DNA from 2 places in the Piscibacillus sp. B03 genome. Region 2 is predicted to be linked to the other one. Evidence: a T-box and tRNA genes for the amino acid it is inferred to sense, from the RefSeq annotation. Region 2 holds a T-box; the other holds one or more tRNA genes.
The links. The T-box of region 2 lies ahead of ACTWQB_RS02370 (valine--tRNA ligase). A T-box ahead of a tRNA ligase gene usually reads a tRNA of that ligase, here a tRNA-Val.
Positions count from the first base shown of each region.

Region 1: it has a tRNA-Val gene. The T-box ahead of ACTWQB_RS02370 (valine--tRNA ligase) is inferred to sense a tRNA for this amino acid. The anticodon was not compared.

Region 1 is NZ_JBQQCO010000006.1:39,731-56,139, forward strand. It holds gene ACTWQB_RS05730 (hypothetical protein) at 1-1,004, shown strand, start outside; gene ACTWQB_RS05735 (hypothetical protein) at 1,022-2,191, shown strand; gene ACTWQB_RS05740 (hypothetical protein) at 2,188-2,847, shown strand; gene ACTWQB_RS05745 (hypothetical protein) at 2,858-3,283, shown strand; gene ACTWQB_RS05750 (hypothetical protein) at 3,305-3,847, shown strand; gene ACTWQB_RS05755 (hypothetical protein) at 3,889-4,374, opposite strand; gene ACTWQB_RS05760 (hypothetical protein) at 4,486-4,650, opposite strand; gene ACTWQB_RS05765 (hypothetical protein) at 4,754-5,365, opposite strand; gene ACTWQB_RS05770 (substrate-binding domain-containing protein) at 5,376-6,551, opposite strand; gene ACTWQB_RS05775 (hypothetical protein) at 6,574-7,143, opposite strand; gene ACTWQB_RS05780 (GNAT family N-acetyltransferase) at 7,157-7,609, opposite strand; gene ACTWQB_RS05785 (DUF2200 domain-containing protein) at 7,764-8,114, shown strand; gene ACTWQB_RS05790 (hypothetical protein) at 8,154-8,345, opposite strand; tRNA gene ACTWQB_RS05795 (tRNA-Val) at 8,446-8,518, shown strand; gene ACTWQB_RS05800 (hypothetical protein) at 9,030-9,458, opposite strand; gene ACTWQB_RS05805 (DinB family protein) at 9,900-10,328, shown strand; gene ACTWQB_RS05810 (lysozyme inhibitor LprI family protein) at 10,375-10,923, opposite strand; gene ACTWQB_RS05815 (NUDIX hydrolase) at 10,945-11,346, opposite strand; gene ACTWQB_RS05820 (FMN-binding negative transcriptional regulator) at 11,360-11,980, opposite strand; gene ACTWQB_RS05825 (hypothetical protein) at 12,004-12,606, opposite strand; gene ACTWQB_RS05830 (acyltransferase family protein) at 12,720-13,742, opposite strand; partial or broken gene ACTWQB_RS05835 (GNAT family N-acetyltransferase) at 13,868-14,399, opposite strand; gene ACTWQB_RS05840 (DUF6508 domain-containing protein) at 14,400-14,600, opposite strand; gene ACTWQB_RS05845 (DUF6508 domain-containing protein) at 14,638-14,790, opposite strand; gene ACTWQB_RS05850 (nucleotide pyrophosphohydrolase) at 14,924-15,229, shown strand; partial or broken gene rbsK (ribokinase) at 15,433-16,302, opposite strand.
Region 2 is NZ_JBQQCO010000002.1:138,475-154,883, forward strand. It holds gene hemB (porphobilinogen synthase) at 1-508, shown strand, start outside; gene hemL (glutamate-1-semialdehyde 2,1-aminomutase) at 524-1,810, shown strand; gene ACTWQB_RS02360 (LysM peptidoglycan-binding domain-containing protein) at 2,040-3,443, shown strand; gene ACTWQB_RS02365 (hypothetical protein) at 3,444-3,632, opposite strand; T-box leader at 3,889-4,115, shown strand; gene ACTWQB_RS02370 (valine--tRNA ligase) at 4,169-6,817, shown strand; gene ACTWQB_RS02375 (bifunctional folylpolyglutamate synthase/dihydrofolate synthase) at 6,873-8,159, shown strand; gene ACTWQB_RS02380 (sensor domain-containing diguanylate cyclase) at 8,198-9,916, shown strand; gene ACTWQB_RS02385 (hypothetical protein) at 10,155-11,003, shown strand; gene radC (RadC family protein) at 11,153-11,842, shown strand; gene ACTWQB_RS02395 (rod shape-determining protein) at 12,047-13,081, shown strand; gene mreC (rod shape-determining protein MreC) at 13,100-13,978, shown strand; gene mreD (rod shape-determining protein MreD) at 13,980-14,510, shown strand; gene minC (septum site-determining protein MinC) at 14,521-15,219, shown strand; gene minD (septum site-determining protein MinD) at 15,221-16,018, shown strand; gene ACTWQB_RS02420 (peptidoglycan DD-metalloendopeptidase family protein) at 16,149-16,409, shown strand, end outside.

The DNA of each region.
Region 1 (16,409 bases), on a different contig from region 2:
TTAAAGAAGTCTTGCAAGATCAACGAAGAGAAGAAGGACATACTGGATATGGTGTTATGACTGGCTTTATCTACGGTTCTGAAGAATATTACGTCAGAATCTATAACAAAATGCTAAATGCATATCAGAATGAAGATTTTAGACGTTTTATCCACCTTAGAGTCAACTACTTACTTACAAACAATGAGGATTACGTGAATTCAGAACAAGCCCAATCAGCCCCTATCCCTAATAAAGATGCTGATCATTTGTTTAAAAAGACATTAACAAGGTTTGAACATTATTTAGAATTAGACCACCCTATTACATATTCAATGATTGAAGAAAAAACAGCCTTACAACAATTACATCAATTTATCCTTAGTACACTCATATATATTGTCATATTCTCAGCCATCTACTTTAGTAGTAACATATTAACGAAAGACAGAACACATCAGTCTTTACTTCGAGGGATTCCGATGAACTGGTACCACACCATGAGTATAAAAAGTTTCGTTTCATTGGTTTATACACTACTAACTATAATGATTTTAGGCATATTTGCCATAACATTAATAGGATTAATATTTGGATTCGGTCATCTAAAATTAGGTTTAGTGACTGCTAATTACGACATGATGTACACCAATGAATTATTACTTAAAATAGGACCTCTATTAATATTACTTATTTTCATGTTTATTAGATTAAATGTGATGCTAAGCCTTATATTTAAACATGCAGCAGTTGTATTATCGATTAGTACAGCATTTCTTATCTCAGAGTTTTTCTATTACTCTAGACGAACCCGAGAATTGTTTAATATAGATTTAAGCTATTTACCACAAACCTACTTTGACATTGGGAAGATCGTAACCAATGAGAAAAACTTTTTATTAAACACAGAAACAATTACGTATACACAAGGGATTATTGTTCTAGTTTGTACATTTATTTTAATAGAAATATCACTGTTCATGACAACAATACTCGTAACAAAAAGGCGTTTCTTTAACGCTTAGGATTGGGGATGACTATTTTGTTTTGGAATTACTTAAAACTAGAATCAAAAATCGCATTTACCAGCAAGAAGAACTTGATGCTTGCTCTGATTATCATATTATTTTTCCCAATCGTATTTGTTCAACAATTACAAGATGATTCAGTAAGCTTAAAGGACCTTAAAGATCACGAATTGACAATGGCTACAAACGCTGTTTATTATTTAGAGAACATTCCTAATCCAACACCTGAAGAACAACAAGTTCTTGACAATAGTCTACAACAGCTAAGCTCCTTAGGTTATCAGAAGTATTATATTTCTAATGCTCTTTCATTAGATGAAATGGAATTTATTGACGAAGGAATTAAATTAAATGAACAACGCTTAAAAAACCATGAATTAGATAATGCCGGTATTCCTCCTGAATATATCATACCTAAAGAAGACATTTTGATTGAACAACAAAAGTTACAGTATCTACAGGAACATCAACTACCTTTAGAACCCGAACCCACAACAATGAGTAGTTTTTCTGCAACAGCTATGAGTAATTTTAGCGTGCTTTTTGTACTATTATTAATCATTATAGGCAGTGATTTACTTACGTTTGAAAAACGACACGATTCAATTCTTAAGGCACTCCCAATTTCATTTTCAAAGAAAATATTTATCAAAATATGTGTCTATTCCTTTATAAGTTTCATTGCAATTAGTATGGGATTATTTGCTGGTAATGCTATAGCCTATTTTCATAGTGGTGTTGGAAACTTCCAAAACCCTATAGTTATTTTCAGTGATGGCCAATTCGAAGTGATTCAGACCACACAATTTATGGTGCAAGTAGGAATAAGTATAATCTTAATTACTCTAATGATTTTAACCATATCAATTCTATTAAACTTACTATTTAATAATGCTTTTGCGAATATAGGCATTGGAATTATTGTTTTCATCTTCCCGCTACTCTTTGCTTCATATTTGCAGAATTGGAATTGGTTACACTTTTTAATATTCGTTGATTACTCAGGGACTTTACTAGGCGAGCATGCTAATAACTTAACTAACTCAAACCTTACTTATACAGCTTCATATGCTTGGATTGCCAGCTTGACAGTCATCAGTTTTATATTGATTTATATAAAACAAAACTCTTACTATCTTAAGGAAATTTTATTAAAAACATTTAACAGGAGTTATGGACAATGAAAGCGACAATAATTATATTAACTATAATTGGATTAACACTCAGTAGTTGTAATCAATTATCCGATGAAGCCAAAGCCTATCAAGATAATTTTGAAATCGTTGGTGATGAAAAAGAACAAGTTTCAGAGATTAGTAAGACTGTGTTTGATAACGTTGACAGGCAAAATCAACAAGCAGAACCATCTGGCTCGAACATCTCTGATGGTCATGATGAACTGAAGGTACCAGAAGGTCGTTATGAAATATCCGGTCATGAAGCAGGAAATGTTTATGTCTATGACCAGAACGATCATTTAGTTCTACACGAAATAATAGGTCTTGATGTTAATTTTATTAACGTTAGCTTAACTGAAGATCATGTTATTAGAGTTGATGGTTTCAGTTATGTGGAAATACAACCCGTTGAAACTAATATAGACAATCCTAACTTAACAGCTGGTATATGGAAAGTGGGTGTCGATATTGAACCTGGGACTTATCAAGCAACTGCTTACGAAGGAATGGGATATCTCATCGTTTACGATTCCCAAGAAAAATCAAAAGTTTATGAAGTTATTGGTGGAGAAAATGCTGAAGCCTTCCCTACTGTTGAGTTAAAAGAAGGACAAACCATTAAGATAACTGAAATACCACTCATAACATTTAAGCAACATTGAGGAGGTTTAAATGTCTTCATTTAAAAATAGTCTATTAATTTTATTAGTTATTCTGGTTGTTCTTACAATAATTTTCCTTATATATTTATATAGTCCAAAGTCAATTTTTAGTGAATCAGATAATAGTTACTCTAATATCAATGTCATCGAGCAACACGTTAATGGGTTAAAACAAATAAATGCCATTGCAACAGACGAAGCACTTGAAATGACTAATAACTACTTAGAACATGTCATACAAGTAGTTGAAGAAGAATGGATCAACCAAGATCATTCTGATTACGATTACATTTTTAATGAAGTCAATAAAACAAGGAATATATTTCAAGGACTAGTTGTGACCGTTCATTACGGCAGTGATGAAGGTATTTATTTTGAAGAAGGTATTAACCGATTAAAGTTATTAGAAGAATACATAGAAGACATTAGACAGTAAAGATGAACTTGAGGTGACAGAATGTACAGATTTTGCATAATACTTTTATTAACTTTAATATTTATAACTGGCTGCACAGAATCATCAAAATATGATTTCGACGATCCAGCTGCCGTTGTTCTCGGAGAAGAAATCACCGTTGGAGACATTCGCTTTTTTGGTGAAATTGAAGATAAAGATCTACCTCAAGCAGTAGAGTATTTCGTAGAAGAAAGATTAATGATTCACGAAGCAAAAGATATGGGACTCGATGTATCTAATGAAAATGAAGATTATATTGAAGGCTACCCTCCTGAAGATGTTAATACAGAAAGTGCTAATAAGATTAGAGAGTTCTCTGAAGCACAAGCGAAGAAATTTGATATGGAACCCGAGGAATATTATGAAGAGTTTGTAAGTAAAAGTGCAGAAAGAAGTGCTTATCGAAATGCATTTTTAAGAGAACATTTAGATGAACCGCCTGAAAATCTTGAAGAGCATGAAGCAATGAATGAGGATTATCAAGAAATTGTGAATGAATTGATGGAAAAGTATGAAGATAAAATAGAAATTTATATTGACTGAAAAAGGGACTTAGATTTGATACTGAGTCCCTTTGTGTGAATTCACTGAACTTGGTTTGCTAATTTTATTGGTTCATCTTTTTCCAACTTAAATTCACCTAATGGACTAGTGTTTTTGTCTATAAAATAAATAAAGCGAGCTATAAATCCATCTTCACGTTTCCACCACAATTTTTGAGATGTCGAACTTTCTTCATAATAAGCCACTTTTCCATTATCAAGATTAACTTCAATTTTACCTTCAGTATCAACATCCTCTGTTTCGTCTAATACTTTGCTCAATATATAATTGATTTGCTGTGTTGATTTACTATTATAGTATGTAAAAATAAATTGGTGTAGATAGTCCACTCGCTGTATATCGATCTCAGATGATATCTCGTTGACTTCAAATGGAAAACTTATGGGTTCTTTAAAATTATAATGAATAGAGTCAACTTCCCCTTTAGTATTTTGATTGTTACAAGCACCCAACAAAAGAAAACATAAACTCATTAAAACAAAAGTTATCTTTACTCTATTTTTCAAACAATCCCCCCGTAATATAACAGCTATTCTTTTACTCAAGCCACCCAGTCATTTCTCAATTAACCTTGTTCTACTTATGTCCCTATCTAATGTATTCAAAACTTAAGTTTATTAGATGGTTTCCTGATCAATTGATAATTCGTCAACTTTCTTTTCTAATCCTTCTATTCTAGAATGTTGTTCTTTGAAAACTGAAATTAACACGGCTAAAAAGAATGCAGGGAACATAATTAAAGCCCACATATACTCTAAAATAAGACCTAAAAATAAAAACATGAAAACCGAACTTAAAAATATGCAAAACAAAAATATACCAATAAAATTTTTCATCTTGAGTTCCTCTCTATAAGACAATCTCCTTGTTCAAATGATATCCCAATCAATAAGGTTTAAATAAATCTTTATCGAGCCAGATATTCGCCACTAAATTGGAAACCGTCACTTCGACTTTATGGATTTCTTGGCCATCCAATTCTTCAGTCAACGGGTTTAGATAAAACCCGAATTCATCTCCATCTTTATGAATGAGATTAGTATGCAAAGATGATTGTAACGCATATGCCTCATCTTGATATTTAATATGAGCTTTTGCCCTAAGTTCCCTACCAAAGCTACCTGGTTCAATATCATATTCAATACCTGAAACTAGAATTGCTCTATCTAGTTCATAGTTTCCTTTAGCTCTAAAGATCACTTCGTAGCCCGCTTCTTCATGTTCTAGTACGCTAGACACATAGACATGTCGTCCCTCTTCCCCTTTAAACAAAAGTTTTCCTTTATTACTTTCTAAATCAGTTAAGTCAATCTCAACTGTATACTCTTCTTCATGAGGCACGGTTGTATGATACGTATTTTCAGGATCATGTGCCAAGTGCTTAATCCCGTTTAACCACAAGCTGAAATATCCAAATGCCCATAATAAAAATAAACTTCCAAGTGTCAGAACAATAATACTTGCTGTTACCGTTTTGAAACTCAAATGTTTTTTCATCATATTCCCCCTAATTCACCGGCACATAGCCTACCTTCTCGATGATTGCCTGACCTTGTTCAGACAAAATCCACTCGATAAGAGGTTCAACGTCCTGATGCTCTGTTCCAGCTGTAATCGCGTAAAACTCAGATGCAAATGGATAAGAATCATCCCGGATTGATTCTGTAGTTGGTGCGACTCCATTCACTTTTATGAACTTAATCTCACCATTATCGACCATCTCACTAGCGAAAAATCTAAATGAAAAACCAATCGCATTCTTGTGGTTTCGATAGTTAGATGTCTCTTCTATAATGCCTCCCATACCTGAGACAACATCATCTGTTGGGGGATCCATGATTGGAACATCGTCCATAATCTTCTGTAACGTTGTTTGACTTCCGCTATTTTCTGGACGTTGAAAAGCCCTAATCTCTTCATCGTCGCCACCGACTTCTTGCCAGTTCCTAATGTCACCAGAATAAATCCCTTGAATTTCCTCAACGGTTAATGATTCAACAGGATTATCTGCATGAACAAAAAACACAAACGCTTCTCTACCTATTGGCGTTAAATCTAGTGACAAATCTTTATTCTTAAACATAACCTCTTGATTGGTAGACGGCCCAGCTGCAAAAATAAGATCAGCTTTACCATCACGTAAATTCTTATAAGCTCCAGTCGTCTGATTAGCCATGACTTCGCTATTATGTAAATCGTAGTCACCTTCAGGGTACACCATTCTAGCAAAACTCGAATAAATCGGATAAAGTGCTGTTGCTCCATCCATGACAGGTAAGTCGCTTTCTAAAGTGAGCGTGGAATCCTCCTTTAATTCAACAGCCTTCGTACCACTTGCAAACGGCTTATACTCGCTCAAATCAACATCCTGACTACTCACAACCTCTAGTGAATTTAGATAATACACATACCCTTGCTGTCCTGCAAACCCTAGTAAACAGACACCAAAGTAAATTCCCATTGAAATAACGAGTTTTTTCTTACTTATTAGATTAAAAACACCTATTATCCAAAAGATGATAATCCCAAGTGCTAAAAGTACAACAAGAGAGATTAATAACGTTCTACCAACTGAAACTGTGAATGATATATAAATCACAGACATCAACCCAGCAAAAACGACTCCAAGAACCAGTATAATCGTGCCTAATATTTTAATAGCATTAGAAATATAGTTATCCATATGTATCTCCCTGTTCAATTGATCATTTACTGTTGTAATGATTGATAATATCCGCCGCAAATGCTTTTGCCTCTTCTTCTATGTCATCTTCTTCAGCTTGATATTCAATCATATAACCGACATCTTCGAAATTAATACTGATAATGACGGGTTGTGTTTCTTCTCGTTCAATAAACTGATAGTCAACCTCATGCCCTTCAATTTCTATGACCTCAGCATTGGTCATCTCGCCCACTCCACCTGGAGAAATGGAAAGTCCAATTGCCGTCTGATCCATGTACAGATTACCATGAATAATTTCTAAATCTGGATGCTGTTCCTTCCAACTTTCCAAGAACTCTTGATCAACCTTTTCTTCTTGAGAAACGCCATACTCTACCCTAGCTTTTAATGGATCGCCTTTAACTTGTTCTCCATCTTCTAAGACTGTTCTGTATTCAATAATAGCCAGATTAATAGGATATTCCGTTTCTGGCAGATAAGGTTTTACTCCGATTTGTTCATTAATTTTGTCACTTAATGGTTCAGAACCTCCAGACGTCCCACAACCAATTAATAAAACTAGTAATAATGAAAAAACTATTTTCTTCAAAAAGATCCCCCCGCTATAAATCTTGAGCCAGCCGAATCATATCACGACATTGAATCCCATTTTCATAGATTTCTTCATCATAATTCTTTATGAAAAAGTCATGGTCAATAGTCATGATTCGGAACCCACACTTTTGGTATAATGCAAGCTGGTGTATACTAGAGTTACCTGTTCCAATCTCAATCGTTTGGTATCCACCACGCTTGGCTTGCTGAATTGCATCAAGAACAAGCTTTTTACCTATTCCCTTCCCATGATATTCTTCTGCCACAGCAATATTAATTAGTTCAACTGTCTCATGTTTAGTTGGCAATAATACATATACACCGACAATTCTCTCTTCAATTTCAGCAACATAGCATTCACCTTTCTCAAGATAGTCATTGATCAGACTTATAGACGGGTCAGCTAATAAAAGTAAATCCATAGGTGGCACTTCATGTTTAGTTAATTTTCTGATGTTCATGTTAGATCTCCTGATTTTTTATTAACAGATTATTCATAAAACTAAATGTTACAACCATTTTACCATAACTTGTTAAACTTGGAAGGTTGATTTTAGAGCAATCTTTAGCCTTATGTTAATATTGAAACAAGAGCTAATTTAGGGAGATGAAAAGATGGCAAACCATAAAATTTACACAATGAGTTTCGCAAGTGTATACCCTCATTATGTTAGGAAGGCTGAGAGAAAAGGCCGAACTAAAGAAGAAGTTGATGAGATTATCAGATGGTTGACAGGGTATTCACAAGAAGAATTAGAAACTGTACTTGAGGAGCAAAAAGATTTTGAGACTTTCTTTGCAGAAGCTCCTAAAATGAATCCGTCGCGTACCATGATTAAAGGTGTTATTTGTGGTGTTCGAGTGGAAGACATTGAGGAGCCATTAATGCAGGAAATTCGTTATTTGGATAAGTTGATCGATGAATTAGCAAAAGGAAAAGCGATGGAGAAGATTTTAAGACAATAAAAAGAGCATCAATGTATGTTTTGATGCTCATACCAATGTTTATTCTTCTTTTAATCGTTTCCATAAATCAAAAACACGTCTTGCGTATACAAACGCTAGATAACCCGTACCAATCACAAATACCGCTCCAAAAGCGATAAATAAATGAGTTAAGTACTGTGGAGCCGATACCGCGACAGCCGCGATTAACAGCCCGCCAATTAATAAATACGTTAGAATTCTTGCGATCATATTGAGAATCCTCCGTCTCAAAAAAGTATTGACAAGTTAAGTATAAACGATTATATTTATATTTGTCGATTGATTTTCATTGAATAATTTTCAATAATACGACTCCGTAGCTCAGCTGGGAGAGCGCCACCTTGACAGGGTGGAGGTCGGTGGTTCGAGCCCACTCGGAGTCATAGGGTGCCAAACCTAACTAGACCCCCCTCGCCCACTGGGCCCGGGAGGTCTTTTCAATGTTTATAAGTCTTAAGTCAAATTTACATAAATACTACTGATGTTCACATTATGTTACCAAAAACTTTCTTAAGTTTTACAAATACACATAATAACAATTATAGGAATATGTTTAATCCTAACTATACCTCCACTGAAATTTCTATAAAATACGGACTCAAATTGATGATTTTACTATAAATTAAGAATACTAGATAATTAATAACTCTGTATCCCAAACTTCAATAATTTCTTCGGTAGAATATCATCCAAATTCTGTATATCTGAATCATTTGGTTCTATTAAATTAAACTCGTATTTTTTGTAAATGTCTAACTTAGTCTCCTTACGTTTTATGTATTTCGGATCGTTCTCATAGCCCCAGTATTCAATGTAAACTTTTCCTACAGGTAAATAGAAATCAGAATAGACTTCTTCTTCAATTGTCAGTCTTCTTTCATAAGCATGAGCAATCTATGACATATACAGCCAATTATCAATAAGCATTTCAGCTGCTTTAGATCTTACAAAATGGCCATCAGCAGCTCTATGTTTTGCAATAAACTTCTCTCTAAAACCGGTTTCCTCATTGGACTCTATTTTGGGTTCTGAGCTACCTTCTTTTATCTCTTTAATTGTTTCCACAAGACGTTTATTTTCTAGAATAGTTTCAGGCCATTTAACATAAGGTACACCTGTTTTATTATGTTCAAGCTGCTTACCTCCAAGGCTATTACCTAGCTTCGTTGTAACCCAGCCTTTTCTGTCTTTCTCAATCCAACCTAGTTCTGAAAGTATAGGATTGATTCTAAATCTCGATACCTCAAATTCTTCAGCCAATTTAGTTGTAGATAAATACTTATCATTAATGTTGTTCTCTTTAAGTTCTGAATCATCCATCACAAAAGTAGGCCATGCAATCCATTGTCGGTCACCTCTTGATTTTACTTGACCACCCTTTTCTTTACCTTTGTCAGTGAGAACCCACTGATTATCAACTCTATCAATCCAGTTACTTCTTAGTATCGTTCAAACATTTCTTTAGTACTTATATTCATTTCTTTGGAAAGGTTAGTAGACGATAGATAATTCACTTTAGTTGCGTTGTTCATATAAATACCTCCAAATTCGCAAATATACCTAAGTAATAAAATTCGACATAAATTGTTAAATTCCTCCAAAAAAAAAGATACGAATCATTTATATTACTTATATAACAATATAGAGAGCATTTGTGACGTCGAATGAATACTTTTTAGAAGGAGAGTGCCGAAAGTTTATAGAAGTTATAACTCAAAACATTTTTGGAGGTAAATATGGACTCAACCAATTTATTTTAATCAAATGTCATTTTGGCGATCGTTAATTGTTGGATTATTAAATGAAATTCCAAACGATGATTGTTATAAGACACCTCAAGGATTCAATAACAATATCCTATGGAATGCAGGGCATGTTTTAGTCACTTACGATGAGGCTTTTCATAACTTTAATGGTACTAATAAACAACTAGATGATAAATTTTATTCCTATTTTTCTACTGGGACAAGTCCCAATGACTGGAACCATGATGATTTGCCTACCATAACTGAAGTTACTAATCTGTTGGATCAGCAGGTTATGGATTTCCAGAAAAACTGGCAGAATCAATTAAATGAACCGTTAGTTAAACCACTTGAATTTGAAAAAACGGTAGAAGAATTACTATTTTTCTTGATTAGTCACGAGTGCTATCATTTAGGTGTAATGACGAGCATGAAAAAAGTTATATAACACGACTTAATTAAAAATAGACCGACAGTTGAAACTCTGTCTATTTTTATGTCAAATAATCTTCAACTAGTTCATAACATCTTTCTTTAGTCAGATTTGCTAACACAGCTACATATTCTAAATGTTCCTGAGTACCACCCTTATATTTTGAAGATGCTTCAAGCGCTGTATCATCTCTATACGAAATCCAAAATCTTTGTTCTTTTCGTACCAATTCCATCTCGTCTTTTGGAAGTTGATCTTCTATGGCTCCGTAAATTTCATTTAATAGATCATCCCAAATCTTGTATCGCTTATTTTCAACATCTTTCAGTGCGTATGTAGAAGAATCTTTTGGTTCGAGTTGATTTACTTCATCTTTAGCACTTTGCAGTTTTTCTAAGTATTGATCTTTTTTGTCAGTTGTTTGTTCTTCTATGTTAGTATTACTTTCATTCTTAGTTTCGCTAGGTTCATATGAGTTCTCCTCAGCTTCATTCTCTTCTGAGTTGACTGATTTAGGATCTGGTTTAGCACTAGTCGATGAGCTTTGACAGGCTGTTAGTATTAGTATTGTTAAAAATAGTACTATAATCATTTTTATGTATGTATTCATTTATGTACTCCGCTTTGGTTTTTACTTCCACTTGACCAACTCAAGTTGATATCGGTCAAAAGTTGACTGTATGACCTTTGTTATTTCAGACGAGAATGTTACTTCTTGATCATCCTTAATAAACTGAATATCTTTAATTTTATCCAGTTCATTTATCGTTGGTGTTCCTTCAATTTGTTTTGCAAGATAGAAATAACCACGCCACTGAATGCCACCAAAAACGAAGTCCCCTTTGTACACTTCCTTTAAATCACTTACGACTAGCCCAACCTCTTCTTGTACCTCTCTTTTAGCACATTCCATTGGCGTTTCTCCTGGCTCTTGTTTGCCACCTGGTAAATTCCAAAGGTGTTCTCTGTCTCGAATCACCAGAAAATTGTTGTTATTATCCTTTATAAAGACGCGAGAGAATGATTTTCGCATATAGCCCCTCCCACTAATCTCGTTTACTTGCATGCTTTTTCATCACTTCTGCCAACCGTTTAGAATTCATATCGTCTTCTTGTTCTAATTGATTTACGATATTCTCATAATCTACATTACTACGGTTTTGACTTAACTTATAAGAAGCATCAACTTCATCTACTTTCACCTTAAAACCGACGATGCCTTTAATTTGCTTTTTGGTTTGCGAACTGAGGTTATCCCATACTTTCGAATTCTCTCGATTGCGCTCATACTTATCTAGTAATTTAATTAAGTCTTCTCTTAATTCATCCTCCGTCATCAATCTGACTTTCCCATACAGATGAACAGCTTGATAATTCCACGTTGAGACGTCTTCATTTTCATACCACAATGATGAAACATAGGCATGCGGACCTTGAAAGATAACTAACACTTGATCTTGGTCTTCAAACGACTTCCACTGTGGGTTTGCATAAGCCAAGTGACCTGTAATATAGTAATCTGTTCCTTGTTTATGTAATTCCAATGGGACATGGGTCGCGATTGGCCTCCCTTGGTCTGTCGACACAATAATGCCAAATGAGTTTTCTTGTATAAACTCCTGGATTTCTTTAAAATCTTCCACTCTATAATGTTTAGGGGTATACATCTGTTTCACCTCATTTAATATTTTTAATAGGTTACCGTAAGATATATAACTAGAATACTAAAGAAACTTAACGTTTCTGAATTTACTAGTATCATATTCGGCTTAAATTTTTCTAGAAACGTTACCCGTTTGACCAAGCTAGTGTCGATCATCATCAGTAAATAATAGATGGACAACAGACTAAACGTACTCATGATCATTGCCATTGCTATTTGATTTATTGACCAGAAAGAGAGAGCTAAAAAGATAGCCCAGACCATTCTCAAGACATTCGCTAACACTTCAAAAGGGTTTGAGAGTGTCGCCATCATATAGTTGCCAGTAGAATCCGGTATTTTCTGCTCGGTTTGCTTTGTTAAAAAGACAATATGGCCCGTTTGAAATGTCATGGTCATCAGCATCATAATCAAGCTAACGGTTCCGAATATCGTACCGACTAGTAATAACTCTAAATCTATTAATTTGTACAAGACTATGGGAATTGGTAACCACAAAGTATACATAAGAGCCATCAACATATGTATAAAGCCATACTCATTATGTTTAGCTAGTTTTTGATATGTAAACATAATCATCAAATAAATGATGACACCAATCCAGCCTAGGATGATTGTAGAACCTAACATAGTTTCCCCCACCTTTACTTAAGACTCATTTTACCATATGTTGGTTTTACTTCCACTAAATAAAAAAGCTCAATCAAGCCAGAAAATATGACTTAATTGAGCTTATGGAATACTTACTTAAACTCTTCTTTACGATAAGGAAACTTGTTTTCTCGATTGTACAACTCTTCTTTTATTAAATAAGCTTTTCCTTCAATTAATGGTTGTGTTATCGTGATGACCCATTTATTTGATAGGAACCATACCATGGCAGCTGCAATAATCGCAAGCGGAATAATATCTAGGTTTTGGTTCAATTGTAATAGGTTTTCTTTTCGGATCAACTGTATAAATACTCCATGTAACAGATAAACGTAAAGGGTGTATTGACCTAAATTGGTAAAACTGAACCGTTTTCTAGGGATTAATACCAATAATGAAAATACCATTAGAATCGATAAACTATATAGAGTTAATCGTCCTAAAAATCCTGTTGTTACTAAACCAAGTGCACTGTAAGAATACGACCCAAACATTAACTCATCTGGAATGATAGGTTCTAAATAACTTATAACTAGTAAGGCTGCTAGAATACTAATAGCTGGTAGTTTATATCTTAACCCCTTGAACTCGTAAATGTTATTTTTACTCATCCAGTATCCCATTAGGAAGAAAGGGAAGAAAACAAAGGTCCTAGATATACTGAATTCATGTCCGAATAACGGCACAAAACCTATTAGTAACCCTATTAAGAATGCTATCGTAATTCCTGCAATGGCTGGCATCTTTTTAAAGACACCAAGTAACACATGCCAGCTAAATAAGCTTAGTAGAAACCATAGCGACCAATGTGGATCGTATAGACTTTGATATGAACCACTTGACGTGATGACAAATACTAGATTATATAAGAATTGAAATATTAAATATGGTAGTAATAGTTTTTTAGTTAGCTTCTTAAGATAATTTGGACTACTAGCACCACTTGCAAAGAATCCACTAATCAGTACAAATGCTGGTATATGAAACATATAGATCCATTGATATAAACCATCGGCTAACTCAAAGCTGCCTTTCATCGGTTGAATTAGGTGACCAAACACCACAAAGAAAATGAAAAGGAGCTTCGCATTATCGAAAATTGCTTCTCGTTGCATACTAACCTACCCCTAAGATACACACTTTTACTACTAAACTACCCCATATATTTATATGTTGAAACGGTTTTCATAGCATTGTTATAGGATTGTTATGAGTGTGTAAAGCGAGGTGCAAGATTTAGTTAGTTTGTTACATAATCGTTAAATAAGATACCCATATGTACGATATCTTCCCACTTCCCATTTCGAGACAAGCTTTCACGGCTAATGCCTTCTTCTGTGAAACCTAATTTCTTATAAAGATTGATCGCTTTGTGATTAAATGCGAACACTTTTAACGAAACTCTATGTAAGTTAAGTTCAAGAAAGGCGTAATTAAGTAATATCGTTAATGCTTCTCCCCCGTATCCTTGGCCCCAATACTCTTTTTCTCCAAGATCAATAATACACTCAGCGTTTCTGTTTTTATAATCTATATTGATCAGTGATGTAATTCCAATAGGTTTATGGTCTTCTCTATGTATAATGATATAACTTTTAGAAGAGCTCGAACTCATGAGAACATTTTCGACGAAGGTTCTCGTATCTTCAAGAGAATATAAATCTAATGAGGGTGGTGTACATGACTTCCATATCGTTTCGCCAAGTGTGATACAAATCAGCGTCTTCCTTTTCTACTTTTCGAAGTCTTAATCGCTCAGACGTGAACATCATTTACCTCCTAGTTAGCTCTTTTAGCCTTTCAAGCACTTTAAGAAAATGCCCTTCTTTAGCCGCCTCTCCCCATGTCCCTTCACCGAACCGTTCTTGACGGATTAGAAACGTCAAGATGGCTCTTGTTAATTCAAAGTCCGCTGAATCAAGTAATCCATTGATATTGCCAACGTCAAAATCGCTTTCCTCTAAAACACTCATATAGTCTTTGTGCATCAGATCTGTTTTTTCGACTTCTCTAATTAAAGTCCCTTAATTCTTGTTCGTACTCGGGAAAAGGCATGATGTATACACCATCTTGGCCCGAATCCTGTTTTTCCCACTTCATAAAGTTTTGATCGGGTTTCTTAAAATAATTGATGTATTTAAATAGATTTTCATAATTAGTCATGTTGAGCAACTCCTCCCTTTTCAGAATGTAAAAATTTTCTTTGAACTCATTATAAACTTGACTATCCTATTAGAAAACCCTGCCATTTTTATATAAAATAGAGACCATATATACATTTTAGGAGGGGAATTCTGTGAGTGATATTAAAGAATTAGTTGAGTTAATTAATCGGTTTCGGGATGAACGCGATTGGAGACAATTCCATAACGCAAAGGATTTAGCGATCTCAATATCCATAGAAGCCGCTGAATTATTGGAGGATTTTCAATGGACGAGTGCTGAACAAGCCCTAGAAGATCACAAGGAACATGTGGAAGAGGAAATTGCAGATGTTTTAATATATACCCTGATGTTGTGCTCTGACCTCGAGTTGGATGTTAAGGAGATTGTTAAAAATAAAATGAAAAAGAATGAGTTAAAGTACCCTGTTTCCAGTTAAAACTGGGTTTTGGGTGAAAATATCTACTCCATTTTCGGATTTATCAACCCCCATTTTGAAATATATCTACCGCGAAATTTGTCGACGAAGTAAAAAACATCAATTTATCCACCCCTAAAATCAATTTATCTAACCTTTACAGAAAAAAAGACTTAGAAATCTCCCTCTTTGGAAATCTCTAAGTCTTTTATTTTCAATGAAATCTAGATTTCTAGTATCAATCGATTCACTTGTTCTTTAGTTGGCATGCCAGCTTGTGCACCCATTTTTTGAACAGACAGTGCTGCTGCAGCATTCGCGAATTGTACCGCTTCAGGCAGTTTTTTCCTTCTCCAAGGCTGACCGCGAGCGCACCATTAAACGTATCGCTGGCTCCAGTTGTATCAACGACCTTAACATTATAAGCAGGTACATTTTTCTTTTTCCATCTAACATAAATTCAGCTCCATCTTTCCCTTTCGTCACAATTAATGACTCGATTTGTTTTCCATTAAATAATTGGGCATGCTCCGTTTCATTAGGCGTGATATAAGAAACTTTTTCCCACCATCCTGAAGGTAAATCCATCGCTGGTGCTGGGTTCACAATGATCGGAACATCGTGTTGATGGCATAGATCTAGGCAATACAAAATCGCCTCTTTTGGGATTTCAAACTGAAGCAGGACACATAATCATTGTTTATAATGGCTTCTTTAGTTTGATCTAAATAATCCGTTGAAACATGTTCATTCGCTCCGCCGATGATAATAATCCGGTTATCTTGTTCACTTAAAATGATATTGGCAAGCCCCGATGATGTGTCTTGAATGTGCCTAACGTTAACGGGGTTGATGCCTTCTTGTTTTAAGTTACTTAAGAGCTGATCCCCAAACTCATCATCTCCTAAACAACCAATCATTGTTACATCTGCTCCAAGTCTTGAAGCTGCAACCGCTTGGTTAGCACCTTTTCCACCTGGAACCGTTTGAAACTGAGACCCTCTTACCGTTTCACCTTGAACTGGAAATTGGTCAGTCATAGTGACAAGGTCCATGTTTATACTGCCAACAACCGTGATTTTTGGTCGTTTCAACGTAAACATGAAACTCCTCGAAGATATCGTTTTATTTTCACATAAATAACATTACTTACTTTTTATTGATATAATATAGTTAATTTTCATGCTTATTAGGGAATGGA
Region 2 (16,409 bases):
AGCAGGAGCAGATATTATTGCGCCTTCTAATATGATGGATGGCTTTGTTGCTGCAATTCGTGAAGGGTTAGATGAAGCTGGGTTTGAAAATACCCCAATTATGTCTTACGCGATTAAATATGCATCAGCCTTCTACGGTCCATTTAGAGATGCAGCAGGAAGTACACCACAATTTGGAGATCGTAAAACTTATCAAATGGATCCAGCAAACCGTTTAGAAGCTCAGCGAGAAGCTGAATCTGATATTATGGAAGGTGCTGACTTTTTAATCGTTAAGCCAGCTATGACTTACTTAGATATTATGAGAGAAGTGCGTGACCGTTATAATTTACCAATTGTTGCTTACAACGTGAGTGGTGAATTCTCAATGGTAAAAGCAGCTGCACAGAATGGTTGGATTGACGAACAACAAATTGTTTTAGAAAAATTAACCTCAATGAAACGAGCGGGTGCAGATTTAATTATCACTTATTTTGCTAAAGATGTCGCAAAATGGCTTCAACAATAGAAGGAGGTTATAAATATGGGTTACGACAAATCTAAAGAATTATTTAACGAAGCAGTCGATTTATTACCAGGTGGAGTTAACTCTCCAGTAAGAGCATTTAACTCTGTCAATATTGACCCGATCTATATGGAAGAAGGTAAAGGGTCAAAGATTTATGATGTTGATGGTAATGAATATATCGACTATGTACTAAGCTGGGGTCCTTTAATTCTTGGTCATGCTGATGATCAAGTTGTTGAAAATTTGAAAAAAGTATTAGAAAAAGGTACAAGCTTTGGTGCGAATGTCGAATATGAAAATAGGCTAGCCAAACTTGTCATAGACCGTGTGCCATCAATTGAAATGGTTCGTATGGTTAACTCTGGAACAGAAGCAACAATGAGTGCTTTAAGATTAGCACGCGGATACACAGGACGAGATAAAATTTTGAAGTTTGAAGGAAACTATCATGGCCATGGTGATTCATTATTAATTAGAGCAGGGTCTGGTGTTGCAACCCTAGGCCTACCTGATAGCCCAGGGGTACCAGCATCAATCGCGCAAAATACAATCACGGTTCCTTATAATGATCAAGAAAGTGTGAAATACGCTTTTGAAGAATACGGTAAAGATATTGCAGCAGTCATTGTAGAACCAGTTTCAGGAAACATGGGCGTTGTTCCACCAGTTAATGAATTCTTAAGCTTCTTAAGAGATATAACGGAAGATCATGGTTCATTACTTATTTTTGATGAAGTCATGACAGGGTTCCGTGTAGGTTATAATTGTGCTCAAGGACACTTTGGTGTAACCCCAGATTTAACATGCTTAGGAAAAGTAATCGGTGGTGGACTTCCAGTTGGTGCATACGGTGGTAAACGTGAAATTATGGAACGCATTGCCCCTGCTGGAGATATTTATCAAGCCGGGACACTTTCGGGTAACCCACTTGCAATGGCAGCTGGTTATGAAACATTAAGTCAGCTAACTGAACAATCTTATAAAGAAATTAGTAAAAAAGCTGATCGTTTAATAGAAGGCTTTCAAAAAGCTGCTGAAGAACATGGAGTACCGTTACAAGTTAACCGAGCTGGCTCTATGATTGGATTTTTCTTTACAAACGAAGATGTCATTAATTTTGAAACAGCTAAATCATCAGATCTAGACTGGTTTGCTGAATACTATCGTCTAATGGCAGAACAAGGCATTTTCTTGCCGCCTTCACAGTTTGAAGGGATGTTCCTATCAACGGCTCATACGGATGTAGACATTGAGAAAACGATTGAAGCAGCTGAACATGCATTTAAACATTATAAAGGTTAATCAGGATCCTCGCAGCTTACACGCTGTGAGGATTTTTTGTTAAAACATCGTAGTTGTTAATGTATTTCCGCGAGCGCGATTTTAAATTTTTAAGACTCATAATGTCGACTAAATTTCCTCACACTATCATTTTGTTAATCTTTTACTTTAATATCCTTGAAAAGTTCTTTTTAAAAACAAGTTGTCATATATGTAATGGTAAAGGATATTTTTGTGAGGAGGATGAGTCGTGAATTATAACGGAAATGAACCCTTTCTATTTGATTTACACGAGGAAATAACATTTCGTCAAGGTGAAGAAATTGATGATTTGTACGGCATTTCCATTCAACCGGATGTTAATATAATAAAAGAAGCTACTTACATCCAGTTGCGTGGTGTCTTAATGGTGTCGGGTGATTATCAGTCATTACCAAGAGAAGAACCAATGTATTTAATGGATCAAGATGATGATGAGAATTATGTCCAGCAAGTTAAAGCGCTTGATAACGGGTTTACGACATTCCAATACCCGATCCCTGTTGATATTACGATTCCAGCAAATCGTGTTAATGAAACAGGTGAGCCAGATGTAGAAATTGAGTATTTTGATTATGAACTACCAGAACCGAAATCATTGCATGTGTACGCTAAGATTCGATTAGCTAATGTAGAGGTAGAAGAAGAGTATAGTGAGGAACGTCATGAAGAAGATGTGAATTCTGATTTTCAAGTACAAGAGATTCCAAGTTTTGAAGAAGATGATCAAAAAGAAGGTGCTGAAGAGGAAACGGAAGAGGACACGCGTCCACATGAAGAATCTGCAGAAGCTACAGCAGAAGTAGAAACAGAAGAATCTGCAGAAGCTACAGCAGAAGTAGAAACAGAAGAATCTTCTGAAGATAAAACTAAAGGAAGAGAATTCTGGAATAAGAAAGAGACTCAATCATTCACAGAGTTTTTTAATAATAAAGAGAAGAAAGCTAAAGCCGAAGAAAAGCCTAAAGCTAAAGAACAAAAGGATCAAGTAGAGTATCAGGACAACGCTTATAAAGATGAAAAAGATAATGTTGAATATCAAGACAATGCTTATCAAGGTAATAAAGATAATGTTGAATATCAAGACAACACTTATATGCAGGATAATAAAGAAAATGAATCTGCAAAAGAAAACCAAATGAAGCAAGAGAAGGAAGAGAAACAAGACGATGTTGTAGAAGAAGAGAAGAAGGCGAAGGATGAAGCTAAAGAAGAAGCCAAGAAAGAAAAGAAAGAAAAGAAAGAGGCTAAAAAGAAAGAAAGTAAGAAGAAGGATAAAAAGCAGGAAAAACAAGACACGAGTCCTGAAGTGAAACAAAAATCAAGCAAAGATGATTATGATGACCATGACCAAATGGATGATGAAGACGGTAAAAAGCCTAAGAAGAAAATGTTTGGCCTGAATTACTTGTCTAATTTCTTTAGAGATGATGAAGAATTACGTGAAAAAGAGAAAGTGAGTGTGAAAATGCGTTTCGTACAACAGAATGAAACGCTTGAATCGATTGCTGAATCTTATAAAGTGCCAGTTTCTCAATTAGAACGTTTGAATGGGCTGGAGGATGACCGTCAACTTAAAGCTGGGGATGTCCTGTATGTTCCATATAAAAAGTAATTAGATCCATTCAAGATAAAAAGCGATATATAAACCTACTAATAAACCAGATAAAAAGACATCTAACGTGGATGGGAATAATAATGTTCTAACTAACTGAAAAATCATGATTGGTAATGTACATTTCTCAACAATGAAAATACAATGTCTTGCCCAAGGTGGTAAGCGGTAGCGATAATATCTAGCCATTAGTCTCCTCCTCTCTATTACACAATATGACGATACGAATAATGTGTTAATGAAATGTGGAAAAAAGTGTGGGCATTTGCCCCACTTTTTTATTGCTTAGAAATCTGTGGTTTTGCAAAAAACAATGATATAGAAGAAGTCGTTGAATTATGAAGAGAAAAGGTGGTACTTATTTTTTGTTTTTAGCCCATATTCCTTGAAATGCATTGACTATTTGTATAAAATACGTATACAATAATAACAAAATTAAATTACGTGAAAGGCTGTAAGAGAGGAGTACAAGTTGGACTCTGACAGAGAGGGAAACATTAGCTGAGAGTTTCCTCAGTATGAAAGCTTGGAAGGTCGCTCTGAAAATGCTGGTTCGTTGAATTAAAGTAGGTGAACCCGGGAAGTCCGTTATGCTAAATGAAGCGCACAACTGTTTATAGATCAGTTTGTGAATAAAGGTGGTACCGCGAAATCAATCTTTTCGTCCTTTTTATAAGGATGGAAAGATTTTTTTATTTTATATAACTATTTTAGGAGGGTCTTTTATGTCAGAAGAGCAAAACATAATGGCTCCTAAGTACAATCCTCAAGAGGTTGAACAAGGTCGCTATAAGTTTTGGGTAGATGGTAAGTTTTTTGAAGCTAAAGACGATGAAAGCAAGGAGCCGTTTACGGTCGTGATCCCACCTCCAAATGTAACGGGCCGTTTACATTTAGGGCACGCATGGGATACAACGTTACAAGACATTATCACTCGTTACAAGCGAATGAGAGGTTATGACGTTTTATGGCTACCTGGTATGGACCATGCTGGGATTGCAACTCAAGCGAAAGTAGAAGGTAAACTTCGCGAAGAAGGAGTATCTCGTTACGATTTGGGACGAGAGAAATTTTTAGAACGTGCATGGGATTGGAAAGAAGAATATGCCTCGTTCATTCGTCAGCAGTGGGAGAAAATCGGGTTAGGCCTAGATTACTCTAGGGAACGCTTTACATTAGATGAAGGACTTTCAAATGCGGTTAAAGAGGTATTTGTTACTTTGTATGAGAAAGGTCTCATTTACCGTGGTCAGTACATTATCAATTGGGACCCAAGCACTCAGACAGCATTATCTGATATAGAAGTTATTTATAAAGACGTAAAAGGTGCATTCTATCATATGAAGTATCCATTGAAAGATGGATCTGGTCATATTGAAATCGCAACTACTAGACCTGAAACAATGTTAGGAGATACGGCTGTTGCTGTTCATCCTGAAGATGATCGTTATAAGCATTTAATTGGTAAGAAAGTAATTTTACCAATTGTAGGGCGTGAAATTGAAATTATTGCAGATGACTACGTTGATATGGAGTTTGGCTCAGGCGCTGTAAAAATCACACCTGCACATGACCCGAATGACTTTGAAATCGGTAATCGTCACAATCTAGAGCGTATTTTGGTTATGAATGAAGACGGTTCGATGAATGAAAACGCAGGTAAGTATGAAGGTATGGATCGCTTCGAATGTCGTAAACAACTAGTGAAAGACTTACAAGAGGATGGCGTTCTATTTAAAATTGAAGAACACGAACATTCAGTTGGACACTCTGAGCGTAGTGGAGCAGTTGTAGAGCCTTATTTATCAACTCAATGGTTTGTAAAGATGGAGCCATTAGCTAAGCAAGCAGTTGAACTACAAAAAACTGATGATAAGGTTAACTTCGTACCTGAACGATTCGAAAACACTTATTTAAATTGGATGGAAAATATTCGTGATTGGTGTATTTCTCGTCAATTATGGTGGGGCCATAGAATACCTGCTTGGTATCATAAAGAAACTGGTGAGGTTTACGTTGGACGTGAGGCACCAGAAGATATTGAGAATTGGAGACAAGATGACGATGTATTAGATACATGGTTTTCTTCGGCGTTATGGCCGTTTTCAACAATGGGTTGGCCAGATGAAAATAGCAAAGACTTTCAGCGTTACTTCCCAACAAACGCTTTAGTAACTGGTTATGATATTATTTTCTTCTGGGTAGCTCGCATGGTATTTCAATCAGTAGAGTTTACGAATAGAAGACCATTCAAAGATGTGATTATGCATGGACTTGTTCGTGATGCACAAGGCCGTAAAATGAGTAAATCACTAGGTAATGGTGTTGACCCAATGGATGTGATTGACAAGTATGGTGCAGACTCATTACGTTACTTCTTAGCGACGGGTTCATCACCTGGTCAAGACCTTCGCTTCCACTGGGAGAAAGTAGAATCTACATGGAATTTTGCGAATAAAATTTGGAATGCTTCACGTTTCGTTCAGATGAACCTAGAAGGATTTAAGTATGAAGACATTGATTTAACAAAGAAAAAATCATTAGCGGATGAGTGGATTTTAACTCGTTTAAATGAAACGATTGAAAACGTTACGCGTAATATTGATCGTTATGACTTTGGCGAAGCGGGTCGTCATTTATACAACTTTATTTGGGATGAATTTTGTGACTGGTATATTGAAATGGCGAAGTTACCACTTTATGGTGATGATGAAGAAGCTAAACAAACAACTCGTTCAATCTTAGTTGTGACTCTTGATAGTATATTACGTATGCTTCACCCGTTCATGCCATTCATTACTGAAGAAATATGGCAGCATATCCCTCACAAAGGGGAGTCTATTGTTACAAGCACGTGGCCTGAGGTTCGTGCTGAATATAACAATGAACAGTCTTCTAAAGAAATGCAACGACTAGTATCGATTATCCGTTCTGTACGTAATGTACGTGCTGAAGTGGATACGCCGATGTCTAAAGAAATTAAAATAATGATTAAAGCAAATGATGCATCAATTGTTGATGAACTTGAACGCAACAAGATATATCTAGAACGTTTCTGTAACCCAGAAACACTATCAATCGCAACAGATTTAGATGTTCCAGAACAAGCAAAAAGTGCAGTTGTGACAGGTGCGGAAATTTTCTTCCCTCTAGAAGGGTTGATCGATATTGATGCTGAAATTGATCGACTAAAGAAAGAGCTTGATAAGTGGAATCAAGAGGTAGAACGTGTTCAGAAGAAACTTTCAAATGATAACTTCGTTAATAAAGCCCCTGAACATGTTGTTCAAGAAGAGCGTGACAAAGAAAAAGACTACCTTGAGAAGCAAAAGCTAGTCGAACAACGCATCAAAGAATTAGAGGAAGTCTCATAACACATTTAAATTGCCTGCTACTTTAGCAGGCAATTTATTATATGGAGGATTTTACATGGAAAACAAGGAAATAAGCTGGCTTAAAGAACAACTTAAAGTAGGAATTAAACCTGGGTTAGATCGAGTTAAATTACTACTTCAAAAATTAGGCCACCCAGAAAAGAAATTGAAAATAATCCATATAGCTGGCACTAATGGTAAAGGGTCAACTTTAACTTTTTTAAGAAATATTTTGTCTGAACATAGTTATGAGGTCGGAACATTTACTTCGCCATATATCGAGCATTATAATGAACGAATTAGTATTAACGGAAGCCCAATCTCTGATGACGAAATGAGTCATTATATTAAGTTACTTAAGCCACTTTGTAACGAGATAAGTCTTACGGAATTCGGAAAACCAACAGAATTTGAAATTGTAACATGTATAGCCCTGCAATATTTTAAAGATAAGAACGTGGATTATGTCATTTTAGAAGCGGGATTAGGCGGTAGAATGGATTCTACTAATGTGGTTAATCCCTTATTATCAATTATCACAATGATTGGTTATGATCACTTAGATGTCCTGGGAGATTCAATAGAAGAAATAGCTACAGAGAAAGCGGGTATTATTAAGCCTAACGCACCAGTCTTCACAAATGAAATAAAGAGTGAAGCCTTTCATGTATTAGAATCAAAAGCAAAACAGACTCAGTCATCTATTTATAGATTGCATAAAGATTTTGATTATTCTTGGGGAAATTCTTATGAAGATGGGGAAGAATTCAACTTCATTTCTGATGAACTAACGATTAATGGACTTCGTTCAACAATGACGGGAAAGCATCAAATTGAGAATGCTTCTTTAGCCATTTATTCTGCTAAAAAATTGAGTGAATTAGAAGGGATTTTTCTATCAATAGAGAAAATTATAAAGAGCATAGAACGAACGACATGGGTCGGAAGGTTTGAATTTATTCACCGTAACCCGACTATTATATTAGATGGAGCGCATAATGTTGAAGCTTTTGAACAGTTAATTGATACAATTAATAATCGCTACAATCCTTCTCACATTAAGCTTCTTATATCAGTTATTAAAGGCAAACCTATAGAACCGATTATAGATATGCTGAGTAGTCAATATGAGGATATTACTATTACTTCATTTGATTTCGATAAAAGTTATAGTAAAAAAGAACTATTACAAAAGTTCTATAAATGTGATATAATAGTTTCTGAAAATTGGAAATCAACAGTAAATGATTTTATAGACCAACAAGAGACCAATGAAGTATTAGTAGTAACAGGATCATTGTATTTTATTTCGGTTGTTAGAAGTTATTTGAATGGGCGGTAAAGGATAAAATATTTTCTTTAGAAATGAAGGGGTTACTTATGGCGAAATCAAAGGTTATTACAATTTGGACGATTTGGTTAATAGCTTTTCCGTCTCTTGTTACATACGCGTACCTTGAGTTTAAACCGGATTTTAATGATCATTGGTTAGACTTATTAGCTTTTGCGATTGTGATCGGTGCAGTTGCTATATTTCCTATTAAAGTTGGAAATATAACCGTGTTTTTTAGTAATGGTGTTAGCTTAGCAGCATTTCTATACTTCGGTTTATTTGTAGAATTAGTGCTCACACAGTTATCATTAGTGGTTCTCTTTATTAAAATAAAACTAAAAAAAGACGAAGCTCACAGAATTCCTACCAATTCAACTATGTTTTTACTTACATCAGTAATCTCAGCATGGGTGTATTACGGACTAGGCGGCACACATGGAGCATTAACGTTTGATTCAGTCGAGCAAGTTATTCCTTTAGTAGGGTATATTTTTGCAGTTATATTGGTGAACCAAGTATTTTTATCCTTATTACAGTGGTTCATGCACGGAGAAAATTTACTTGCTTATCCTAAGAGCCTGTTAATCGATTCAGGTGCAACGCTTTTAGCTTTCCCGTTAGGATTAGTGTTATATTTGATGTATTTACAGATAGAAGCAATAGCTGTATTCTTCGTTGGGATACCATTCATTCTATTATCAATTGTTTTTTCTTATTATCACAATACTCAACGCATAAATAAGTATCTACATACAACAAGTGAAATTGGACATGAACTTTCAAAAAGTTTAAATGTTAAAAGTGTACTTGATAAGTTTTTAAATGAAATTAATCGATTAATACCAGCGTCAAATATATATGTGTTTGACGTCTCAAATGACAGTCGTATGATGGACCTCATTAGGTTCATGGATGATCAAGGAAACCAATTTAAAAAAGAACTTAAAATGTATCAGGGAGAAGGTTTCTCGGGAACGGTTTATGAACGTAAGGAAAGCATTATGTTAATGCGTGTAAAGGAAATTAAACAACTAGCTCCCCATGAGCTCCCGAATGGAACAAAAAGTGTAATGGGCGTTCCAATTCAAAGAAGTGGTAAGATTGTTGGTATTTTAACCGTGTGTTCAAATGATTTAAATGCATATGAAAAATATCACTTGATGCTATTAGAGATATTAGCAAACTTCTTGTCGGTAGCAATTGAGAATGCAAGACACTATGAATCAGCTAAGACTAAAAGTCAACGTGATCAATTAACTGAATTATATAATTACCGTTATTTCATTGAACATATTGATGAATATGCTAAGGATTTAGAAGCTAAAGGTATAGAAGAAAACCTTTCTGTTATAATCCTTGACCTAGATTCGTTTAAAGCCATTAATGATGAACATGGACATGAATCAGGTAATGAAGTACTAGTCGAATTATCTAGAAGGCTCGAAAGACTATTTGGGCATTATGGTATCATAGCTCGCTATGGTGGTGAGGAATTTACAGTTTTAATTAAAGGAATGCCTCATGATGATGTCGTTCAAATAGCAGAAGATATTAGGTACTCAATCGCAAATGAACCATTTATACTCTATAAAGCGATTGATGGTAATGTAGAGGTTAAGGAAATTAATGTTACAGCCAGTATTGGTGTTGCCACGTATCCAGAGCAATGTGAATCACCTCAAGAATTAATTAGGAATGCAGATCGCTCTATGTATGTAGGGGCAAAACGTAACGGTAAAAACAAAGTAGCTTCATTAAGTTTATAACGTAATAAGAGAATGGTTCCCGAATTTTGTGGGGACCTTTTTTTGAGAGTAAACAAGTTGAAATTATTTTAAAAGTCAACTTTTTTAACTTACCGTCTTATAATGTATACCGTATTGTCAAACCAACGTGCGCTTGGGTTATTCGTATAAATTTGTCGAAGTCGTTTGACAAGATTTGTCTTATTTTTTAAAACGTCTGTGGTATTCTCATATCAACAAGAAGTAAGGTGGTATGAGAATGGACGAGCATAAAAAAGTTAGAGTTACAGTGAATCAGGAAAATCAATCTAATAAAAAGCACGACTTAGAATATTACTTAACACCTAAGAATAAAAAATCTCAATCTTCTATTTTAGGGTTCCACAGTAGATCAAATTTGTCTAAAATGATGAAACCTGTTTTATTGGCTGTTTTATTAGGTGTCTTGTTTGGAGCAGGCCTAATTTATTACTTCTCAGATCTTACACCTGATGCTTTGCCAGCTACAACAACAGAAGTTGATGAAGAGGAAGAACCTAGTAGCGAACCTAATAATAACGAACAGCAAAGCGGAGAGACACTTTCTAAACCTGGTCAAGTCTATGAAGTTGTTCAGTTTGGATTGTTTTCTTCTAAAGAAAATGCTGATGAATTAATAAGTGATTCATTACAGCCAAATGCAGTCCCAGCTACAGTACAAGAACAGAATGGTCAATTTTATGTCATTAGTCATTTGATTTCATCAGAATCAGAAAAAGATGCAATAACTGATTGGCTAGAATCCAATGACCTTGTTTATATGGAAAATTTCTTCTATAAATCATGGAGCTTTGACGCGGTTAATGTTGATGTTAACGAAAGTAATTTAGAATGGTTAAATGAAGGTATAACGTTAATTGAGAAAGGTGAAAGTGGAGATCAAAACTGGGAATCTGATTTACAAACATGGTTTAGTCAACAACCTCCTGATTATGAACAGTCAGCTAAGTTACAGGAAATTAGTGAATTATTGACTAAACTTGGGGATAGCTCAGACTTAACACAACAATCCTTTATAAAAAATACAATTATATTAAATATGCATTTGTTTTATTCAAATTTAGCCTAAACTTATTTTCTGTCATAAAAATGCATTAATAAAACTAAAATTAATAAGAAAACGCGATTTTCCTATAAGAGAAAACGTGTTTTTCTATGCTTTGTGACAAACAATTTAAATGTTTATCATATTGGTATACTTGGAGAGGAGATTGAAGTATGCCAATTGATACCATATTTATTAAAGATGTGCCAAAAGATGACAGGCCGCGGGAACGACTCATTCAAGCTGGTCCTCATGCCCTATCTAATCAAGAGTTAATTGCTATATTAATTGGGAGTGGTACGAAAGGAACTTCAGCATTATCCTTAGCTACTAGGGTCCTTGTGCATTTTGAAGGTCTTTCTCTACTAAGAGATGCTTCAATTGCTGAATTCACTTCAATTAAGGGGATCGGTGAAGCGAAGGCCGTTCAATTGCTAGCAGCTATAGAGCTTGGAAGAAGGTTACACAGTTTCAAAGCCGGAGATCGATTTACGATTAGAAGCCCTGAAGATGGAGCTAATTTCTTAATGGAAGAAATGCGAAATCTTAAACAAGAGCATTTTGTAGCCCTGTATTTGGACACAAAAAATCAAGTTATTCATCGGCAAACAATTTTTATTGGTAGTTTAAATTCATCAATTGTTCATCCTAGAGAAGTGTTTAAAGAAGCGGTTAAAAGGTCTGCAGCCTCCATCATTTGTGCTCACAATCACCCCTCTGGTGACCCATCCCCATCTAATGAAGATATTCATGTGACTAAGCGATTGTTCGAATCTGGCAAAGTGCTTGGCATTGAACTGTTAGATCATCTCGTTATTGGTGATCAAAGGTTTATATCATTAAAAGAAAAAGGTTATTTATAGTACCACAAATTTAGTCATAATATCCCATATTTTTGCCTCCGATATCTCTATCTATTTTCTACTTTTTTTCGTATAATAAAATAGAGACTTTAAAAGTAGCGCCAATTTCATATTTTGGACAAATATGTTGGCGCTTATTCATGTTTTGAAAAGCCATTACATAATTTAAAGTAACAAATGAAGTCATCAGAGAGGAAGATTGTAATGGGCTCATCTTTGTTCAGCCGAGATTTTGGCATTGATTTAGGAACTGCAAATACGTTAGTATTTGTGAAAGGTAAAGGTATTGTGCTTAGGGAACCATCCGTAGTTGCAATCAATAATCATACGGGTGAAATTACAGCAGTGGGTAATGAAGCTAAAAGTATGATTGGAAAGACACCTGAATCATTGTCGATTATTAGGCCAATGCGAGATGGAGTAATTGCAGATTATGATACTACATCGTCCATGATGAATTATTATATTGGTAAGGTTAATCCAAAGTCTTGGCTAGGAAAACCTAATGTCATGGTTTGTGTACCATCAGGCATTACGATGGTAGAGGAGCGAGCAGTGATCGACGCCACGAAACAAGCAGGGGTTAAGCATGTTTATCTAATTTCTGAACCATTCGCTGCAGCAATTGGAGCTGATTTAAGTGTTTGGGATCCGACTGGAAATATGGTCGTGGATATAGGTGGAGGGACTACAGAAGTAGCCATTATATCACTCGGTGGAATCGTTACGAGTAAATCCATTCGGACTGCTGGAGATGAAATTGATGAACAAATTTTATATTACGTCAAGAAAGAAAAAGACTTAATTATAGGAGAATCAACAGCTGAGCAAATTAAAATGGAATTAGGATCAGCTAAGAAACCAGATACAGAAAGTAGTATGGAAATCAGAGGACGCGATGCTGTATTTGGTTTACCAAAGACTGATACAATTACTAGTTCTGAAGTAGTCGAAGCTATTTCTGATACAATAAATGATATAATCAATGCAGTGGTAGATACTTTAGAAAACGCACCACCTGAATTGTCCGCTGATATTATGGATCGCGGAATTGTTTTGACAGGTGGAGGTGCTATGTTACGACACCTTGATGAGGTAATTAAGGCTAAGACAAATATTCCGGTTTTTGTAGCAGACCATCCATTAGATTGTGTTGCTATTGGAACAGGGAAATCACTAGATTATATCGAACACTTTAAAAATTCTCCGACAATCGCAAGAAGAAACATACTTAACTAGGAGTAGGTGCTACACTATATGCCTTCATTTTTAAGGAAACGGAAATTAATTGTACTATTTACTACGATCATACTTATTGTAACGATGATTGGTTATTCTTTAAGAGCAGACGAACAATCCAATATTGGAGTTCAGTTTATATCCGATACCGTAGGATTTTTCCAAAACATTGTTTACCAACCAGTCAATTATGTAATAGGTTTTTTTGATAACGTAGATGAAATTAGAAATGTTTATAAACAAAACCAGGTTCTTAAAGAAGAACTTCAAGATTATAAGACGATGGCATTCAAGGTGAATGAGTTAGAAAAAGAAAATGAAGAATTACGGTCATTAATAGATATGGATGAAGCCATTAGTGATTATTCACCAATAAAAGCAACCGTTATTTCAAGGAGTCCTGAGCAATGGTTTAACCAAGTAAAAATCAATAAGGGACGAATGCATGGTGTTGAGCCTAACATGGCGATTTCAACAGCAAGTGGCATGGTTGGTAAAGTGATTGGTGCATCGCAAATGACTTCTACTGTACAACTATTATCTGGTTTTGATGAAGACAATCGTATATCCGCAGTTGTAGATGGGGATGAAGACATCTTTGGTCTTGTAGAAGGATATGATGAGGAGACTGATTCTCTAATATTTAGAGACATGACAGATAGTGGAAAGCTTGAAGTTGGACAAACAATTGTTAGTTCAGGTATGGGGGGAGTTTTCCCTAGAGGACTGTTAATAGGAGAAGTGTCATCAGTTGAGTTAGACCAATATGGACTAACGAAAATTGCTCATATAGAACCAGCTGCAGACTTAATTGATATTAATCACGTCATGGTGATTGACCGAGATATACACTCACCAATATTAGATGACGATGAAGAAGTAGAAGAGGAGGAATAATATGAGATTCCTCTATCTACCTTTAACTTTAATGGTTTTTTTAATATTAGAAAGTGTAGCTGTCCGCTTTATTCCAAAATCAATTATCATGTCCGATTTAATATATATTCCACATTGGATATTAGTATTCTCGTTACTTATTTTATTGTTTTATGACAAAGAACACACGTATCATGGAATTATTAACGGTGTAATATTTGGTGCATTATTTGAACTAGTATATACCGATTTAGTTGGGATATATGTTTTAGCTTATGGTATTGCTCTTTACTTAGTTCATTTATTAATAAAGGTTTTACAACAGAACTTTATTGTTAGTTTTCTGTTAGTATTTGTTAGTATTATTGTGGCTGAGTTTATTCTGTACTTTGTATATTCATTAGTTGGACAAGTTGATCTTGCAGTGCAACAGTTTATGCAGTTGAGATTAATCCCCACAACTTTAAGTAATCTATTATTCTTATTAATCATTTATCCATTTTTCGCAAAACGTTTGATGAAATGGCAGGAAGAAGACGAACAAATCAAGTAATTAATTATTGGTGGAACAAAATTGGGGTGTACCGTTTATGACAGAATGGAACCATTATGTAACGATGAAAGGAACCAATAATGGCATCGTTGTTTATTTAGATGACCAGTGCTCTTTTGATCATCTATTAAGTGAATTAGAAAATAAATTAAAAACGAATAAAGCTTCTGGAGCTACGGAAATCACTATACATAGTCAATATAGGTATTTAAGTGAAGATCAAAGACAAGTGTTGATACAGCTAATAGATGAACATAGCGATCTCACTGTGAAAAATATAGAGTCTTATGTCATAACTAGAGAGAAAGCATATGATCTTTACGAAAATACAACTGTTAAGACCGAAATGAAAACGATTAGGTCGGGACAAGTACATGAGGTGAAAGGTGATGCTCTAATCATTGGTGATATAAATCCAGGTGGGACTGTGATGGCAACAGGTAATATCTTTGTTCTTGGAAAGCTTAGAGGGATTGCACACGCTGGAGTTGACGGTGATGAGAATTGTGTTGTCGCAGCTTCCTATATGCACCCGAACCAAATTAGAATTGCATCAAAGATTAGCCGAGCACCAGATTATGATGTGGAAGGTTCTCCAAGAGAATTTGCATTTATTAATCCAGATTCAGAACAGATTGAATTAGAACAATTACAGCATATACAAAAATTACGTCCGAGATTATTGGATGTATTTGAAAGGGGATTGTAATATGGGTGAATCAATTGTAATCACATCTGGTAAAGGTGGAGTTGGAAAAACCACAACAACTGCTAATATCGGAACGGCATTAGCCTTAATGGGTCAAAAGGTTTGCCTAATTGATACAGACATCGGACTGAGAAATCTAGATGTAGTTTTAGGGTTGGAAAACCGTATTATTTTTAATTTAATTGATGTTATTGAAGGGCGTTGTAAATTACAATCTGCACTTGTTAAAGATAAACGATTCGAATGCCTACATATTTTACCGGCTGCACAGACTAGTGATAAAAATGAAGTTTCTCCTGAAGCAATCGCAGAATTAGTTGAAGAATTAAAACCTGACTATGATTATATTTTGATTGATTGCCCAGCTGGAATCGAACAGGGTTATAAAAATGCCGTTGCAGGGGCAGATAAGGCAATTGTTATATCAACTCCTGAAAAATCTAGTATACGTGATGCTGATCGAATCATCGGGTTACTAGAACAGGAAGAATTGCAAAACCCGCCTTACTTAATTATTAACCGTATTCGTAAACATATGGTTGATAGTGGGGATATGCTAAGTGTAGATGAAATTGTTTCAACATTATCAATAGAACTACTCGGAATCATTTTGGATGATGAAGACGTTATTCGTTCATCTCATCATGGTGTTCCTGTTGCATTTCAGCCAGATACTAAGGCTTCTATTAGTTACCGAAATATTGCAAGACGAATCTTGGGTGAATCAGTACCGCTAATGTCATTTGACGATGAAAAAGGTTTTATGACAAAAGTAAAAAAAATATTAGGCATGAAATAATCTATATGTTAGCTGTCCAATAACTTTTGGACAGCTTTTCTTATAGTTTTATTCTAAAATTAAACGACTCTATCATATCTCTCAGACTTCTTGAATAAGCTAGTACAAAATAGAAAGGGAATGGTGAGAAATGAGTCATAAACTTGATGAAATAAGAAGTAATATTGCTAAGAGAAAATCGCAAAGACCTAAACTGAATAAAAATACAACCTTTAATTATAATCCTTTATTGGAAGACGAAGAACGTCACGGTTTTACATCATACCCAAACGCAGATGGCTCGGGTTTTAATACCCCTAAGTCAACTAAAGTGCTATCGAAATTTTTAGGATCAGCAATTATTGTTTTTCTAACACTATTCATTTACCAAGCTCAATTTCCAGTTTTAAAT